2 linked regions of the Pontibacter liquoris genome follow. The protein of the gene in region 1 interacts with the protein of each later gene in a pairwise test. Links are inferred from orthologs where the notes say so. Each region holds a gene or a part of one and is shown on either strand. Other genes may lie near its edges.

Evidence for each region. The genes of interacting proteins can lie anywhere in the genome.
Region 2: the proteins of LWL52_RS17950 (region 1) and topA interact in binary tests that used the Escherichia coli proteins (3 or more experiments, as listed by UniProt). The link is inferred for Pontibacter liquoris from one-to-one orthologs.

What each region holds. Positions count from the first base shown.
Region 1 is NZ_JALEBG010000003.1:216,404-223,874, reverse strand. The notes cover bases 4,769-7,471. They hold LWL52_RS17950 (IMPACT family protein), read right to left. Parts: upstream 6,570-7,471; coding sequence 5,967-6,569; downstream 4,769-5,966. Other genes in these bases: LWL52_RS17940 (DegT/DnrJ/EryC1/StrS family aminotransferase), read left to right, coding at 7,202-7,471; LWL52_RS17945 (sugar 3,4-ketoisomerase), read left to right, coding at 6,716-7,153; corA (magnesium/cobalt transporter CorA), read right to left, coding at 4,769-5,896. In the rest of the region: LWL52_RS17970 (ATP-grasp domain-containing protein), read left to right, coding at 1-784; LWL52_RS17965 (universal stress protein), read right to left, coding at 781-1,671; LWL52_RS17960 (hypothetical protein), read left to right, coding at 1,836-4,559; more of corA, read right to left, coding at 4,763-4,768.
Region 2 is NZ_JALEBG010000001.1:2,376,659-2,384,528, reverse strand. Bases 1,586-4,687 are described here. They hold topA (type I DNA topoisomerase), read right to left. Parts: upstream 4,298-4,687; coding sequence 1,874-4,297; downstream 1,586-1,873. Other genes in these bases: LWL52_RS09805 (SixA phosphatase family protein), read left to right, coding at 4,453-4,687; LWL52_RS09815 (SIR2 family NAD-dependent protein deacylase), read right to left, coding at 1,586-1,667. Outside these bases: LWL52_RS09825 (ferritin family protein), read left to right, coding at 9-314; LWL52_RS09820 (DoxX family protein), read right to left, coding at 399-860; more of LWL52_RS09815, read right to left, coding at 972-1,585; more of LWL52_RS09805, read left to right, coding at 4,688-4,947; LWL52_RS09800 (ParA family protein), read left to right, coding at 5,173-5,919; LWL52_RS09795 (HAMP domain-containing protein), read left to right, coding at 6,071-7,870. UniProt on the Escherichia coli protein: Releases the supercoiling and torsional tension of DNA, which is introduced during the DNA replication and transcription, by transiently cleaving and rejoining one strand of the DNA duplex.

The sequences.
Region 1 (7,471 bases):
CATTTCGTATCAGATCTGGGACGACCCTACTGTGGACTGGCGCCGGTTCGATGCCATTATCATGAAGTCGCCGTGGGATTACTTTGATAAGATAAATGCTTTTAATGCTTGGCTGGATGAACTCGAGAAGCTGGATGTGCCGGTGCTGAACCCCTTGCAAACCATCCGCTGGAACACCGATAAAAGCTACTTCAAAGACCTGGCAGCACAGCGCGTGGAGGTAGTGCCTACCTTGTGGCTGAACCAGGGCGATGCGTTTCAGGCCGAGGAGGTGTTTGCCCAATTGGGCGTGGAAAAGATCATCGTGAAACCGCGCGTGAGCGGGGGCGCCAAGAATACGCTGGCCCTTACCCTGGAGCAGGCCGTCGCCAGCACTTCTGCCATCAACGCGCTGCTGCAACAGGAACCTTTCATGGCGCAGCCTTTTATTCCGGAGGTGGCGCAGCAGGGCGAGTGGTCTTTCCTGTTTTTCGGGGGCAAGTATAGCCATACCGTGCTTAAAACCGCCAGGCCCGGCGATTTCCGGGTTCAGCACTTCTTTGGCGGTACCATTCATACGCCCACGCCACCGGCAGCCTTGTTGGCCACGGCGCAAACCATTGTAGAGAAGTTCGCCGCCGACTGCCTGTATGCCCGCGTAGACGGCGTAGCGATTGACGGCCGCTTTGTGCTGATGGAACTCGAACTGATAGAGCCTTTCCTCTTTATGGCAACCAGCCCGGGAGCTATGGCGCGTTATTATGAAGCGCTGCAGGCGCAGTTGCAGGCGTTGCGGGTAAGCTAGGTAGCAGTGTCGTTGTTGTGGAAGATTAGCAGTGGCACTTCTGCTGTGAGGACAAGTTTCTCTGCCAGACTGGGGTGCAGTATCCCCGCCAACATCCCCTGCTTGTGGGTAGTAAGCGCCAGCAGGTCTATCCGTTCGCGTTGCACATAGTCCTGCAGTGTCTCTGCTACATCGTCGCCCTCCAGCAGGGTAAAGTGAACGTCTTGTTCAGCTAAATTGGGTTGCAGTTTTTCTTTGAGCTGCGCTAGTAGCTGCCTGGCTTTCTTCTGGTCTGCCGGCGTTGCGATGTGCAGGCAGTGGAGGGTAGGATGGAAGGGTGCCAAAGTACCGATCAGGTACAAAATGGCTTCTTTATCTGCCTGATCAAAGCTGGTGGCGTATAGGATGTTGTGCCCTGCCTGTCCGGTATTGGTATTCGGAACGGTGAGTAGCGGCACGTTCAGTTTCTGTGCCATTTTGGTTGTAACGGTGCCAAAAATATTGCGGGCCAGGCTCGTCTCGCCCCGGGTAGCCATTACCACCAGGTCTGGATTATAGCGCTGTGCCTCTTCGGCGATCTTCTCTTCCGGCAACCCATGGACTAAGGCACGTTCCACCTGTACATGGCTCCCTTCTAAGCCAGCCTCGTTCAAAAGCTGCAGGTACAATTCTTCCAGTTGCATTTGGGCATCAGTATCATTGCGATGTAGCACCCGCTCTGTCTGTCGCTCCGATTGGGTCATTTCCTGGGGTGGGGGCATGTCCGTATCGGCATCCGACAGATAGTCCTGGTGGCAATGCAACAATAGCAGCCGGGCCTGTGGCTGGGCGGCTGCCAGCCTAAGCGCATAGCGACAGGCCTCTTCCGTACCGGCAGTGAAATCAACAGGGAGCAGGATTTTATACATAGTAGCTTTTATAAGATTGCAACTGTATACGATGGCTGGTGCGGGGATAGTTGTTACATAGCGGTTGAATGCTGCTTACGCGGCGCCTGCCGTGCAAACTACTGCCGGAGGCAAGGCTTTAAATTCAAAATTTCGCTTAGTTTTGTAGTCAGAACTTGCATCCCATGCCCAAACGCATCCTTTTATACTTTCTCGGCTTTGTTGTACTGGCGTCGCTGGCCTACTATGGCTTTAGCCGCTGGAAAGACTCGCGGGAGAAAGTGGACCTCTGGACGCTGGTGCCTGATAGCGCCACCTTTATTGTGGAAACCAGCCACCACGCCGCCCTGGTGGAGCATCTGAAGGAAACGGAGCTTTGGAACAGCGTGGCCATACTTCCTTTTGCCCAGCGCTTTCAGGAGAACATGGCCTGGCTCGACAGCATCTCGCCCGGCTCGCAGCGGTTGGCGCGCTTTCTGGATCAGAAAAATATTCTGACCTCGGTGCATGTGGTGGGCAAGGCCGATGTGGAAGTGGTATACTATGTGCCGGTCAATTCGGTGGGAGAGCACCGCTTTGTGCGCACCCTGACAGAGAACATCAGCAAAAGTGCGGTCTATAAAGAGGACACACGCAAGTACCAGGGCGTAGAGCTGACGGATGTGATCAACACGCGCAACGGCAGTAGCTTTACTTATTTCTCATATCATAACAACCTGATCATGAGTCCCTCGCCGGTGCTGGTGGAGGAGATCGTGCGGCGCATTAACCACGGCAACCTGGTGTCGGTGGCGGCCAGCTTTAAAAGCACCAATTACCTGAACCAGCCCGAAGTATACGCCAACGTTTTTGTTAACTACCGCAACCTGCCCGACCTGCTGGGTTTGTTTATGCAGCCCGAGCTGATGCCCCAGGTGCAATACCTGAGCAGCCTGTGCCAGAGCGGGATGCTGGAACTTAAACTGGAGCACGATAAAATATTTCTCAACGGCTTTTCGAACCCGGAGCGCCTGAAAGGGTCGTTGCACAGCGACATGCAGCCCCGGCGGCCGTATCCGCTCGGCGTGAAAGCTTACCTGCCCAGCCGCACCGCGGTGCTGCTCCATTTTGGCCTGGAGGAGGTAGCCCGACTGCGGGCGCAGGGTAGCGAGGCCCGGAAAGGCTCGGCCTATGCCGCCACTGCCGACAGCCTGGTGCATACTTTCAGCAACGAAGTAGCCCTGGCGTACCTGGAATCTTACAACATCACCACCAGCCCCGAGAAAGTAGTGTTTGCCCACCTGGGCAAGAAAGCCTCTGCCAACAAATTGCTTGCAAGCCTGATCCGGCAGGTAGCGGCCGCACGTAAAAACAAGCCCTACAAAGAGGAGTATGGCAGCTATACCATCCAGCTGCTGGACGTGCCGGAACTGCCGGCGCAACTGTTTGGCAGGCTGTTCGGTGGCTTTGAGCAAAGTTATGTGGTGCAGGTAGACGATTACATGTTGTTCTCCTCCGATATGGCCACACTGCGTTCGTTGCTGGACGATATCTCGGCCGAAAATGTGTGGAGCAAATCGGTGGCGCAAAAAGCTTTTCTGGAAGAAACACTGCAGGAAGCTAATTTCAGCCTCTACCTGAACACCGTTAATGCCTGGTACATCCTTAACCGCTATGTGACCGACAACGACCGCGAAGACCTGCTGCAGAATGCCTCGCTCATCAAGCGGTTTAACCAGGTAAGCCTGCAGTTCTCCAAAGTAGACTCACAGTACTATACCAGCTTTGTGTTCAGGCGGCAAAACAGGAGCAAGACAGGTGAAGATGTCTTCAGCACCGAACTCACCATGCCGTTCCCGAGCCGGCTGGACACCCGGCCTTTTGCCATCCAGAATGCCGTGGACCGAAGCCCGGAGGTGGTGGTGCAGGACTCGGCCAACATACTTTATAACATCACAGCCAACGATAAGCTGGGCTGGACTGATACGGTGGGCACCTCCATCAGGGGCGAGGTGCAGCAGATAGAATACGGGCCGGACAAAAAGCTTCGCTACCTGTATGCCACTGCTAACCACATCCACGCCGTAGACAACCACGGCCAGGAACTGGACAACTTTCCTTTTAACCTGGGCGACTCGCTGCGCATCCAGCACCTGTCGGTATATGATTATGATGGCAAAGGCAATTACGGCCTGCTGGTAGACGATGCCCAGGGCAACCTGTACCAGTATGATATGCGTGGAACGGCTATACCTGGCTGGCAGCCGCGGCCCATGGACTACCGCCTGGCGGCCGCGCCGCAGCATGTGCAGGTGGGCGGCCACGACGTGCTGCTGGTGCTACTCGAAAACGGGTATGTGTATGCCCTCAACCGCGACGGCGAAACGTATCCCGGTTTCCCGTTCAGTGTTAAATCGCCGCTCACATCGGGTGCTGTGATCAGGGCGGGGTCCGACTTGCGCCGCACCGAAGTCACAGCTGTGACAAAGTATGGCCAGGTGGTGGTGTTTAATTTGCAGGGCAAAGTGCTGCGCCGGGAGCAGTTGCTGCGCCCCAGCAAGCGGGCTATGTTCGAGCTGGTGCCCGAAAGCAGCAATGGGCGCTCATTTATACTCGTGCGGCAGGACCAGGGCAAGGTGGCTATCTTTGACCAGGACCTGAAGCAGGTTTTTGAGAAGCGGTATGTGACCTCGGCGCCTAAAATAGTGCAGTTCTATCACTTCGGGGGCGATAAAAAACTATACGCCATGACTGAGACCGGCCCGCAGAAAACATACCTCTATGATGTGAAAGGCAATCTGATTGGCAGCCGCGCCCTGGAAAGCAGCCAGCCCGTCACCTTGTATTACAACGAAGCAACCAACAGTTATACTTTATACAAGGTGTTCCGGCGAGAGCTTAAAAAGATCTCCTTTAAAGTGGCGGAGTGATGTTCGGACCCCGTATCAAGTATCAAGTATCAAGATGAAAAGAACAGGATACAACGGGTGTTCGGGATGAGCGTTATACTTTGCACCAGCTACGGAAGCATACTTCTTATACTTCTTTATACTTCCCGCAACTCCTACGCTTTCCTGTTTACCACCCAAGCTGGTACCATAATACGAGCTTCTAGCTGTGTGACAGGGAAAATTTAAAAGCTCCTGAACCAGCCTTTCCTGTAAAAGAAGAATAGCTGCAGCCCGATGAGCGCGACCATCAGAAAGAGCAGGATCGGGTACGCGTACGGCTGGTACAGCTCGGGCATGTTGAGCGGATAGACGCGACCCGTTTCCGGGTTTTCGTGTGCAAAGTTCATCCCGTACAAACCCACTATAAAACTGAGCGGAATAAAGATACTGGAGATAATGGTGAGCACTTTCATGATCTCGTTCATGCGGTTGCTGACCGTTGACATGTAGAGCTCCACCAAGCTGGAAGTCATTTCCTTTTGGTTGTCGATCAGGTCGATGAGCTGCACGACATGGTCGTAGGCATCGCGGAAGTATACGCGCAGGTTCCCGGGAATCACGTTTTCATCGAGGCGCAGCAACTCGTTCAGTTTGTCGCGCTCGGGCCAGACAATGCGGCGGAGCTTGATCAGTTCGCTTTTGAGGCTGAGCACCTCGCTGAGCGATTGCCGGTTGGGCTCCAGCAACACTAGCTGCTCTAATTTATCGGTATAACTGCCGATATCGCTCATCACCGGGAAATAATAATCCAGCACCACATCCAGAATAGCATAGGCCAGGTACATGACCGGGCGCGTACGGATAACGCCTTTGCCAACGCGGATACGCTCGCGTAGCGGGTCCAGACAATCCTCGTAATCGCTCTGCAGCGTGAGCACGTAGTTGGGGCCTGTAAAAATGGAAAGCTGCACATCATCCAGGCAGTGCGTGTCGTTTGACCAGCGCAGCATGCGCGAAATCAGGAACAGGCGGTTGCCCTCGAATTCTTCTACTTTCGGCCGCTGGTAATCGTTGATCACATCCTCCATCTGCAGCGGGTGCAGCCCGAAATCGCGGGTGATCTCTTCCAGTAACGAGAGGTTACCATACCCGCGTATGTCGACCCAGTGGCGGGCCTCCGGGGCGTTTCGCACCTTTTTGAGCAGTAGCTCATAGCTTTCCAGTTCCATTTCTTCCAGCGAGCTCTCGGAAAACGAGATCAGGAAAAAGCGCGGCTCATAGGCTTCGGCAGGCACGTACAAATGCCCGGGGCGGTCGCCCACTCTGCGGTCCAGTATCTTGCTTCGGTTGTGGCGGTTTTTTCTTCGTTTCGACATAGTATGGCAAAGCAGCGGTACAGGTGCAAGGTAGTAATTAATTCAGGCGCCGCCACGTTTGGAGCCGTACTTAAACAACTTCCGAGACCGATACGGCATCCAGCTCCAGCAGCCTGGCGGTCACGTCGGGCTGCAGCTTTTTACGCACCTCCAGCACCAGGTGGCAATCGAGCGCAAACTGCTGTTGTTTTATCTCCAGTTCGTATTCCTTTACCAGGCGCATCACCTCGTTCATCTGCGCATACTGGAAGTGCACCTGCAGCTGCACGGTTTCATACTTCTCAACGATGGTTGCCTGGCTAAGAGCATCGGCCGCCGCTGTTTTGTAGGCGTTTATCAGCCCGCTTACCCCCAGTTTTACTCCGCCGAAATAGCGCACCACCACTACCAGCACGTTGCTCAGCTCAGCCGAGCGGATCTGGCCAAGAATCGGGTCACCGGCCGAGTGGTTGGGTTCCCCGTCGTCGTTGGCGCGGTAGCGGCTTTTGTCGGCTCCCAATGTATAGGCGTAGCAATGATGGCGGGCATCGTAGTACTGCCGGCGGAGCGCTGCCAGCTGCTGCTTCACTTCCTCCTCCGAGTAAACCGGGTAGGCCAGGGCAATAAATTTGCTGCCTTTCTCTTTGTAGAGGCCTTCGGTGGGTGCGGCAATGGTATGGTAGGTATCTTGCATGGTTATAACCTGCGCTCAGGGCAGCAACGGCAGGAAGTATAAAACAAATTTAAACGAAAAGTTGACGCCTTACCAGCAGCTGTGCCCGAACACATAGCGCATTTCCCATAAAATCTGCTTATTTTGTAACAAACAAGCTTTATACTTTGCCCCAAGCCCCTTATATCCTGACCTTCGATAGCATTGGCTCCCTGTCCGAAGGCTTTCTAACCACAACCCAGCAGGCGCAGCAGTTGCCCTTTGCTGTGAAACGGGTGTTCTGGATGCACGGCACCCCAGCTGCTGTGGTGCGGGGGCGGCACGCTAATGTGGAGACGCAGGAAGTGCTGGTGGCCTTAACGGGAAGTATAAACGTGAAAACCGAGACAGCGGAAAGTTCAGCCGTATTTGAACTGAAACATCCTGACCAGGGCTTGTATATACCGGCTATGTGCTGGACGGAACTGACATTTTCTCCGGGCGCCATTGCGCTTTGCCTGGCTTCTACCGATTTCAGCGAAGCAGATTACATCCGGGATCACGCATTATTTAAAAAACTGGCTGTGCCAGCGGCAGCCTTAAAAACGGAACAAAGCCGTAAGTAGCCTTTTATCATTTGCCCTAAGCTATTCTTAAGCCCTGCCCCAAGCCTTATGCCGCTCCTCCCATACTTTGCTTTCAGAGATTACCCGGCAGGGCTGGAGGCACAGCTCATGCAGGCCGTAACCGACACCGTGAGCAGCAAAAGGTATATCCTGGGGGCGCACTTAGAAGGGTTTGAGCAGGAATTTGCGCGGTATCTAGGTATGGCAGCTGCCATCGGAGTAGGCAACGGCTACGATGCCCTGGTCATAGCCTTAAAAGCCGTGGGCGTTGGCCCGGGCGATGAGGTCGTGGTGCCGGCTCATACGTTTGTGGCTACC
Region 2 (7,870 bases), on another replicon or contig:
TTTTTAGCATGCCGACAGAACAATACCATGAGCCTGCTCATGAACTATCAGAAGAAACACGCACATTTGCCCGCATGATCACCTCCGTAATTGAGGAGGCGGAGGCCATTAGCTGGTACGAGCAACGCATCTCGGTGGAGAAAAACGAGCAGGCCAAAGCCATTATGAAAAATGCCCAGAACGAAGAGTTCAAGCACTTTGGCATGGATCTGGAATTTTTGCTGCGCCAGAAACCAAAATGGCGCGAGATGATGAAGATTATCCTCTTCTCGGAAGGAGATATTGTAGAAAAAGGCGAAGAGGCAGAAGATTAATTGCTGCCTGTAACCCTCCAATAACCTTGTAAAACATACTTGTAATAAGCGGGATAGCTGCCACAGCGATCCCGCTTTTTCATTTTAGAAGGCCCGCTCTTTCTCCGGCAGGGTGCGGTCTATACTTAAATTACCCGGTCCGCCTACTACCAATGCCCAGGCCATACCGATCACGAGCAGGTGATATTCGTATCCTTCGCCGGCCTGCTGTCCGCTCCAGTTCATAAAAAAGCCGTTGTGCAGGTGCACAAACAGGATGATACCCATAAAAAGGAACAGGATGCACAAGGCCCAGAAGCGCGTGAGCAAACCCAGGATCAGGCATATGGAGCCAAAGAACTCTATGATGATCACCAGCCAGGCGATTGCTGCCGGCCAGCCGGTCATCTGTGCAAATCCGCCTGTAAAGCCCGAAGGTCCCGGACCGCCAAACCATCCCAGCAGCTTCTGCGCGGCGTGCGGAAAGAGTACGATGCCTAAAAAGCACCGGATAATGGTTAAGCTCCAGGTATTAGGTGTTCTGAAAATTCTGCTTTTAAAATCCATACTTTATACCTAAGTAGTTGAATATAAAACATTACGGATTTAATCAAGTATAGATAATATTATTTTTATCGATTAATGAATCAGGATCATTGCCGGGTGGCCAGGCAGGCGCTACCAGTATTTTTGGCGAAGCACCTCGGCTACTTTGCGCATACCTGTGCTGGCATTCTCTTCATACAGATGCAGGTTCGGGCGCCTGGGCAGTTCCGGTAATTTAGGGTCCACCACAAACAGAGGCGTTTCATCCGGAATAAAATCGACCAGCCCTGCCGCCGGGTACACAACCAGCGAGGTGCCCACTACCAGAAAGATGTCGGCTATCAGCGCTTCTTCCATCGCCTTTTCCATCATCGGTACGGGCTCGCCGAACCATACGATGTTGGGCCGCAACTGTGACCCCCGGGCGCATTTATCGCCGAGTTTCAGTTCCCAGCCTTCCACCGGGTATACCAGCGTAGGGTCTAGGGTGCTGCGGCTTTCGAACAGTTTGCCATGCAGGTGCAGTACATGGCTGGAGCCGGCGCGCTCGTGCAGGTCGTCCACGTTCTGGGTGATAATGCGTACATCGAAATCGGTTTCCAGTTCTGCCAGGGCCAGGTGCCCGGCATTGGGTTGCACCTCGTGCGCGTTTTTGCGCCGCTGGTTATAGAACGCCAGTACCCGCTCCGGATTTTTGCGCCAGCCCTGCGGCGAGGCCACTTCCATCACATCCACGCCTTCCCACAACCCGTTGGCATCCCGGAAGGTAGCAATTCCGCTTTCGGCGCTAATACCAGCACCCGTAAGCACGACAAGTCGCTTTTTCATTTTCGTAGCAAATCTTTTTACTATAAAGGTGTACCTGCCAGGTTGCTGCAAGGTTTTCACTATGCAACGCATCTTTGCTGCATATACCGTTCTGGCAGATCGGCTAGTAGGCAGCAGAAAGTAAAGTAAGAAAGCTTGGTTGGCAGCAAAAGAAAAAGCCTTCTGCTATAAACAGAAGGCTTTTTCATGGTTAAAGTATAAGCCGCTTACTTGCCGGCCGGTTTCTTTTTAGCCGGAGCCTTCTTGGCTGCCGGTTTGGCCTTTGCCTTAGCCGCCGGTTTCTTAGCGGCAGGTTCTGCTTTTTTCTTGAAACCACCCCGGCCTTTTTTCTCCGGTGTAGCTTCCGCCAGATCCAGGCACTCCTGCAGCGTCAATTCCGCGGGCTCTTTGTCCTTTGGTATTTTCACGTTCTTTTTGCCCACTACAATGTAGGGTCCGTAGCGGCCATTGAGAACCTGCACGTCGGCATTTTCCGGGAAGTCTTTGATGAGCTTTTCCGCATCCGCCTTGCGCTTCGTCTCGATCAGCGCCACCGCTTCTTCGGCCGTTACCGTCATCGGGTCCAGTATTTTCGGCAAAGAATAAAACTTGCTGTTATGGCTGATATAGGGACCGAAACGCCCGATAGCCGCCTTCATTTCTTTGTCTTCGTACATGCCCACAATGCGAGGCAGCTTAAACAGATCTAGGGCATCCTCCAGGGTCAGGCTTTCGATGAACTGGCCTTTGCGCAGGCTGGCGTAAAGCGGCTTTTCACCGGTCTCTTCATTTTCTTCGCCCAACTGTACATAAGGCCCAAAACGCCCCAGCTTTGCCAGAATGGTTTTGCCGGTGGTGGGGTCCTGGCCTAGCTCGCGGGCACCCGATACATCGGCCCTGTTAATGCTTTCGCTGGAGGCAATGCGCTCATGAAAAGCTTCGTAAAACTGGTCCAGCATCGTTTCCCAGCCTTTCTGACCTTGGGCGATCTCATCAAACTCTGCTTCCACGCGCGCTGTGAACGAGTAATCGATCACGTTGGGGAAATGCTCCACCAAAAAGTCATTTACCACCATAGCCGTATCGGTCGGGAAGAGTTTGGCTTTTTCAGCCCCCGTCAGTTCGGTTTTGGTCTGCGAGGTGATAGCATCATTTTGCAGGGTCAGTACCTGGAACGGGCGCTCTTTGCCTTCGCGGTTATCCTTCTCCACATAGCCGCGTTTCTGGATAGTAGAAATGGTAGGAGCGTAGGTAGACGGGCGACCGATACCCATTTCTTCCAGCTTTTTCACCAGGCTGGCTTCCGTGTAGCGGGCAGCAGGGCGGGAGTAGCGCTGGGTAGCCAGCATTTGCCGCAGCGCAATCTGCTGGCCAATGGTCAGCGGCGGCAACATGCCTTTTACATCCTGGTCTTCGCCTTCGCCATCTTCCTCATCCTTCGATTCGATGTATACTTTCAGAAAGCCTTCAAATTTGATGACCTCCCCGGTAGCGATCAGTTTTTGCTCCGGCTGGGTGGAGATGCCGATCGTTACGGTTGTTTTCTCAATTTCAGCATCCGCCATCTGAGAGGCAATGGCACGCTTCCAGATCAGTTCATACAGGCGCTGCTCGTTGCGGTCGGAGCTGGCTACCATCTGCGAGAAATCCGTGGGACGGATGGCTTCGTGGGCTTCCTGTGCCGATGCGTTTTTGGTTTTAAAGCGGCGGGTTTTCACAAAACGCTCGCCAAAAGAAGCCTGTATCTCACGGCTGGCGCCCTGTATCGCTTCTTCCGACAGGTTCAGCGAGTCCGTACGCATGTAGGAGATCTTACCGGCTTCATACAACCGCTGGGCGATAGTCATGGTCTGGGCCACCGAGAAGTATAGCTTGCGGCTGGCTTCCTGCTGCAGCGTGGAGGTGGTGAACGGAGGGGCAGGGGTGCGCTTGAGCGGCTTCTGCTCCAGGTTCTCAATGGTATAATCCGCCCCGATGCAACGTTGCAGGAAAGCTTGCGCCTGATCTTCGGTTTTATACTTGGTGGGCAGCTCGGCTTCCAGCGTGCGGCCCTGCACATCAAATTTAGCGGTGATGCGGAAGGAAGCTTCGGCTTTGTGGCGCTCAATCTCGCGCTCGCGCTCCACTACCAGGCGCACGGCTACTGACTGCACACGGCCAGCCGAAAGGCCGGTCTTTATTTTTTTCCAGAGCACAGGCGATAGCTCAAAACCAACTAGCCGGTCCAGGATACGGCGGGCCTGCTGGGCATTTACCAGATCCATGTCGATACCGCGCGGCGTGCTGATGGCGTTCAGGATCGCATTCTTGGTGATCTCCCGGAAAACGATCCGGCGCGTTTGTTTGTCATTCAGGTTCAGGGCCTCGGTCAGGTGCCACGAAATGGCTTCGCCTTCTCGGTCATCGTCCGATGCAAGCCACACGGTTTCGGCTTCTTTGGCCAGCTTGCGCAGCTGCGCCACCACTTCCTTTTTATCGCTGGATATCACGTAGGTGGGCTTAAAGCCGTGGGCTACGTCAATGGCATTGTTGTCTTTCGGTAAATCGCGTACATGGCCAAAGCTCGATTTCACTACAAAGTCTTTTCCTAAGTAACCCTCGATTGTCTTGGCCTTGGCAGGCGACTCTACTATAACTAAGTTTTTTATCATCCTTTATTTTTACAGGCAGGTGCGGTCGAAATTTGCCCAAAGTTCCAATAATTTTTCTAACAATTACAACCACAAACGTATAACATAGGTTTAACACGGATAAATGAACCAGTAGTTCACTAATAAATACGCTATACGGATACTTTACACTTAATATGCAACGAACTGTACTCCTCTGCCGTCATGCAGAAACGTATGACCCTTATCCGCTACAGCCCGATTTTGAGCGTGAGCTGACGCCTCACGGCAGTCAGCAGGCCCTGCAGGCTGGCAAGTGGCTCCGCGATAAATTCGTGAAAGTAGATGCCCTGCTGGCAAGCCCCGCCCGCCGCGCCCACGATACAGCCCGTATTCTGGCCGCACGCTTATACTTTGATGAGGAAAAGATCAACTATGAGCCCAGCCTGTATAATGCCCGGGAAGTAGAACTGCTGCACGCACTGGCAGCCTTGCCCAACCAGGTAAAAACCGTCTTGCTCGTAGCGCATAACCCGGGAATTACGCGCCTGGCCCGCGACCTGAGCGGGCAACATGTGGGGTATCTAAACCCGGCCAATGTGGTGGCCATCACCCTGGAACTTGCTAACTGGCAGGAAGTATACGCCACTACGGGCCTGCTGCACGCTTCGAACCTGCAGGCAGTTTCCTGACCCAGGAGCAGGTATAAGTACTGCTGCCACGGCAAGAAACATCCTGTTCATACTTATTTATACTTATTTTATACTTGTTTATACTTAGAGGGCTGCTCTCCCGGAAACGTGCTGCAGCGCATGGTAGCAGAAAGTCTTTCGGGAAAGGAGGCGCTGTGTGCAGAATTTTTGTAGTTTAGTGGCACGCATGTTTTATACTTGCATTCGCGTCAAGAATTATACTATATGAGAACAACCATCGTCGCTGTCATCAACCAGAAAGGCGGCACTGGAAAAACAACTACAACCATTAACCTGGGCAGCGCCCTGAGCAAATTAGGCCACAAAGTACTGCTGCTAGACCTGGACCCGCAAAGTAACCTGTCGTATTCGCTGGCCGTTTCGCGGCCGCAGGATACCCTGGCCGATGTTTTTCTGGGAAATAAGTCACTGGAGGACATCGTAGTGGAGAAGGATGGCATCTGGATCGCGCCGGGGTCGAACGACCTGGTGGATATCGAGATCTCGCTGGTGCAGCAACCCGAACGGGAATTGTTTCTTAAAAAGATGCTAACGCAGGCAAAGTCCTACGATTATGTGCTCATCGACTGTCCACCTTCCCTGTCGGTCTTAACGCTGAATGCGCTTACAGCTGCACAGGAAGTGCTCATTCCGCTGCAGATGGAAGTTTTGACCCTGCAGGGGCTGGACCAGATCATGAATACGGTGCAAAAAGTTAAAAAAGCTTTTAACCCGAAACTTAAAATTAAAGGCATCGTAGTGGTCATGTTTGATATACGTCGTAAACTGAGCCAGGAAGTGCTCGAATACCTACACGAAAATGTGAAGGAACGCATATTTAAAAGCCAGATACGCCTAAATGTGAAGCTTGCCGAAGCCCCCTCATTTGGCAAAAGCGTGCTGGATTATGAACCCTCCTCCCATGGCGCAAAAGACTACCGGGCACTGGCTGAGGAGTTTGCGGGGGCCTGATATCCAAATCCGCAGCAACGCTATTTTAAGCATTCAATTAAATTGATTAAATTGCATAAACTTTCATGCCTGACTGTGCGCAAGGACCTGATACCGGCGCGTGCTTCTGCTTATAATGCAGGTTTAAAAGACCCAACTCAATTACACACATATGGCCTTAGGTAAAAATTTGAAGTTGAGCAAAGACAAGCTCATCAGTGACGTAGAAGCCAACACAAACAAGATTTCTGTCCCAAAGGCAAAACAAGAAACAGGCCCCGTTGCTACCACTACCTTATCCGAAGCGCCTGCCGGTGCCCCGGCAGCCACCAACGGCAACGGGAGCATACAAGGCAATTCGAAAGTAGCGGCCAACAAAGCGGCGAATGCCTCTTCGGCCAGAGGCGCTGCTGCCATTGCCGAAGCGCCGGCGCCTGTCAGCAAACAGAAACTGCCCCAAAGCCCTGAATACATCAGCGAGCAACTGAATAAAGTGCTTTATGCCCTCGATGCCTTTAAGAAAGGGGATATCTCTGTTCGTCTGACAAAACAGAACAACGACATTTTTGCCGAGATCGCCGAAGCCTACAACTCCATGGTGGAGATGATTGGTGGGGTAGGTGGCGAGGTGTCGCGTATTTCGAAAGTAGCTGGGGTAGAAGGAAACCTGAAGGCCAGGGCTTCTGCCGAAAATGCATCGGGCTTCTGGAAGGACATGATCAACAACATCAATGGCCTGGTAGATTCGATTGCGGTGCCGGTACTGGAGGTGGGTAAAGTACTAAAGAATATCTCGGGCGGTAACCTGGACGAAACATTCCAGATCCCGGTATCGGGTGACTTTAAAATAATGGCCGAAACCATTAACCGTACCATCGATAACCTGAACCTGTTTGCCGGTGAGGTAACGCGTGTGGCCCTGGAAGTGGGAACGGAAGGAAAGCTGGGTGGCCAGGCATCGGTGCCGAACGTGGCCGGTGTGTGGAAAGACCTGACCGACAACGTGAACACCATGGCCAATAACCTGACCTTGCAGATGCGTGACATCTCCAATGTGGCTACTGCGGTGGCCAAGGGCGATTTGGCGCAGAAGATATCGGTAGATGTACGCGGTGAGTTTGCCCAGCTGAAGGACAATATGAACCAGATGGTGGACTCGCTCAACATCTTTGCTGACGAAGTAACCCGTGTGGCCCGTGAAGTAGGTACAGAAGGTAAACTGGGCGGCCAGGCCAATGTACCAAACGTAGGTGGGGTATGGAAAGACCTGACTGATAACGTGAACTACATGGCCAGCAACCTGACCTCGCAGGTGCGGGATATTGCCAACGTGTCTACCGCGGTTGCAAAAGGCGACCTGAGCCAGAAGATCACGGTAAATGTAAAGGGCGAAATGGCCGAGCTCAAAGACATCATCAATGAGATGGTGGACTCGCTCAACATTTTTGCCGGTGAGGTAACGCGCGTTGCCCGTGAAGTAGGAACAGAGGGTAAACTGGGCGGCCAGGCAACAGTACCGAAAGTAGAAGGCACCTGGAAAGAACTCACCGATAACGTGAACCTGATGGCCAGCAACCTGACCTCGCAGGTGCGCGACATTGCCAACGTAGCAACTGCGGTGGCAAAAGGCGACCTGACCCAGAAGGTGTCAGTGGACGTGAAAGGCGAACTGGGTGAGCTGAAAGATATTCTCAATGAGATGGTGGACAGACTGAACGTGTTTGGCGCGGAAGTAACGCGTGTAGCACGTGAGGTAGGCACCGAAGGAATTCTGGGTGGCCAAGCCAACGTGCCGAACGTAGCCGGCATCTGGAAAGAGCTGACGGATAACGTAAACTACATGGCCTCTAACCTGACCTTACAGGTACGGGATATTGCCAATGTAGCAACAGCCGTAGCGAAAGGTGACTTGAGCCAGAAGATTACAGTGAATGTGAAAGGCGAGTTAGCCGACCTGAAGGAAAACCTGAAC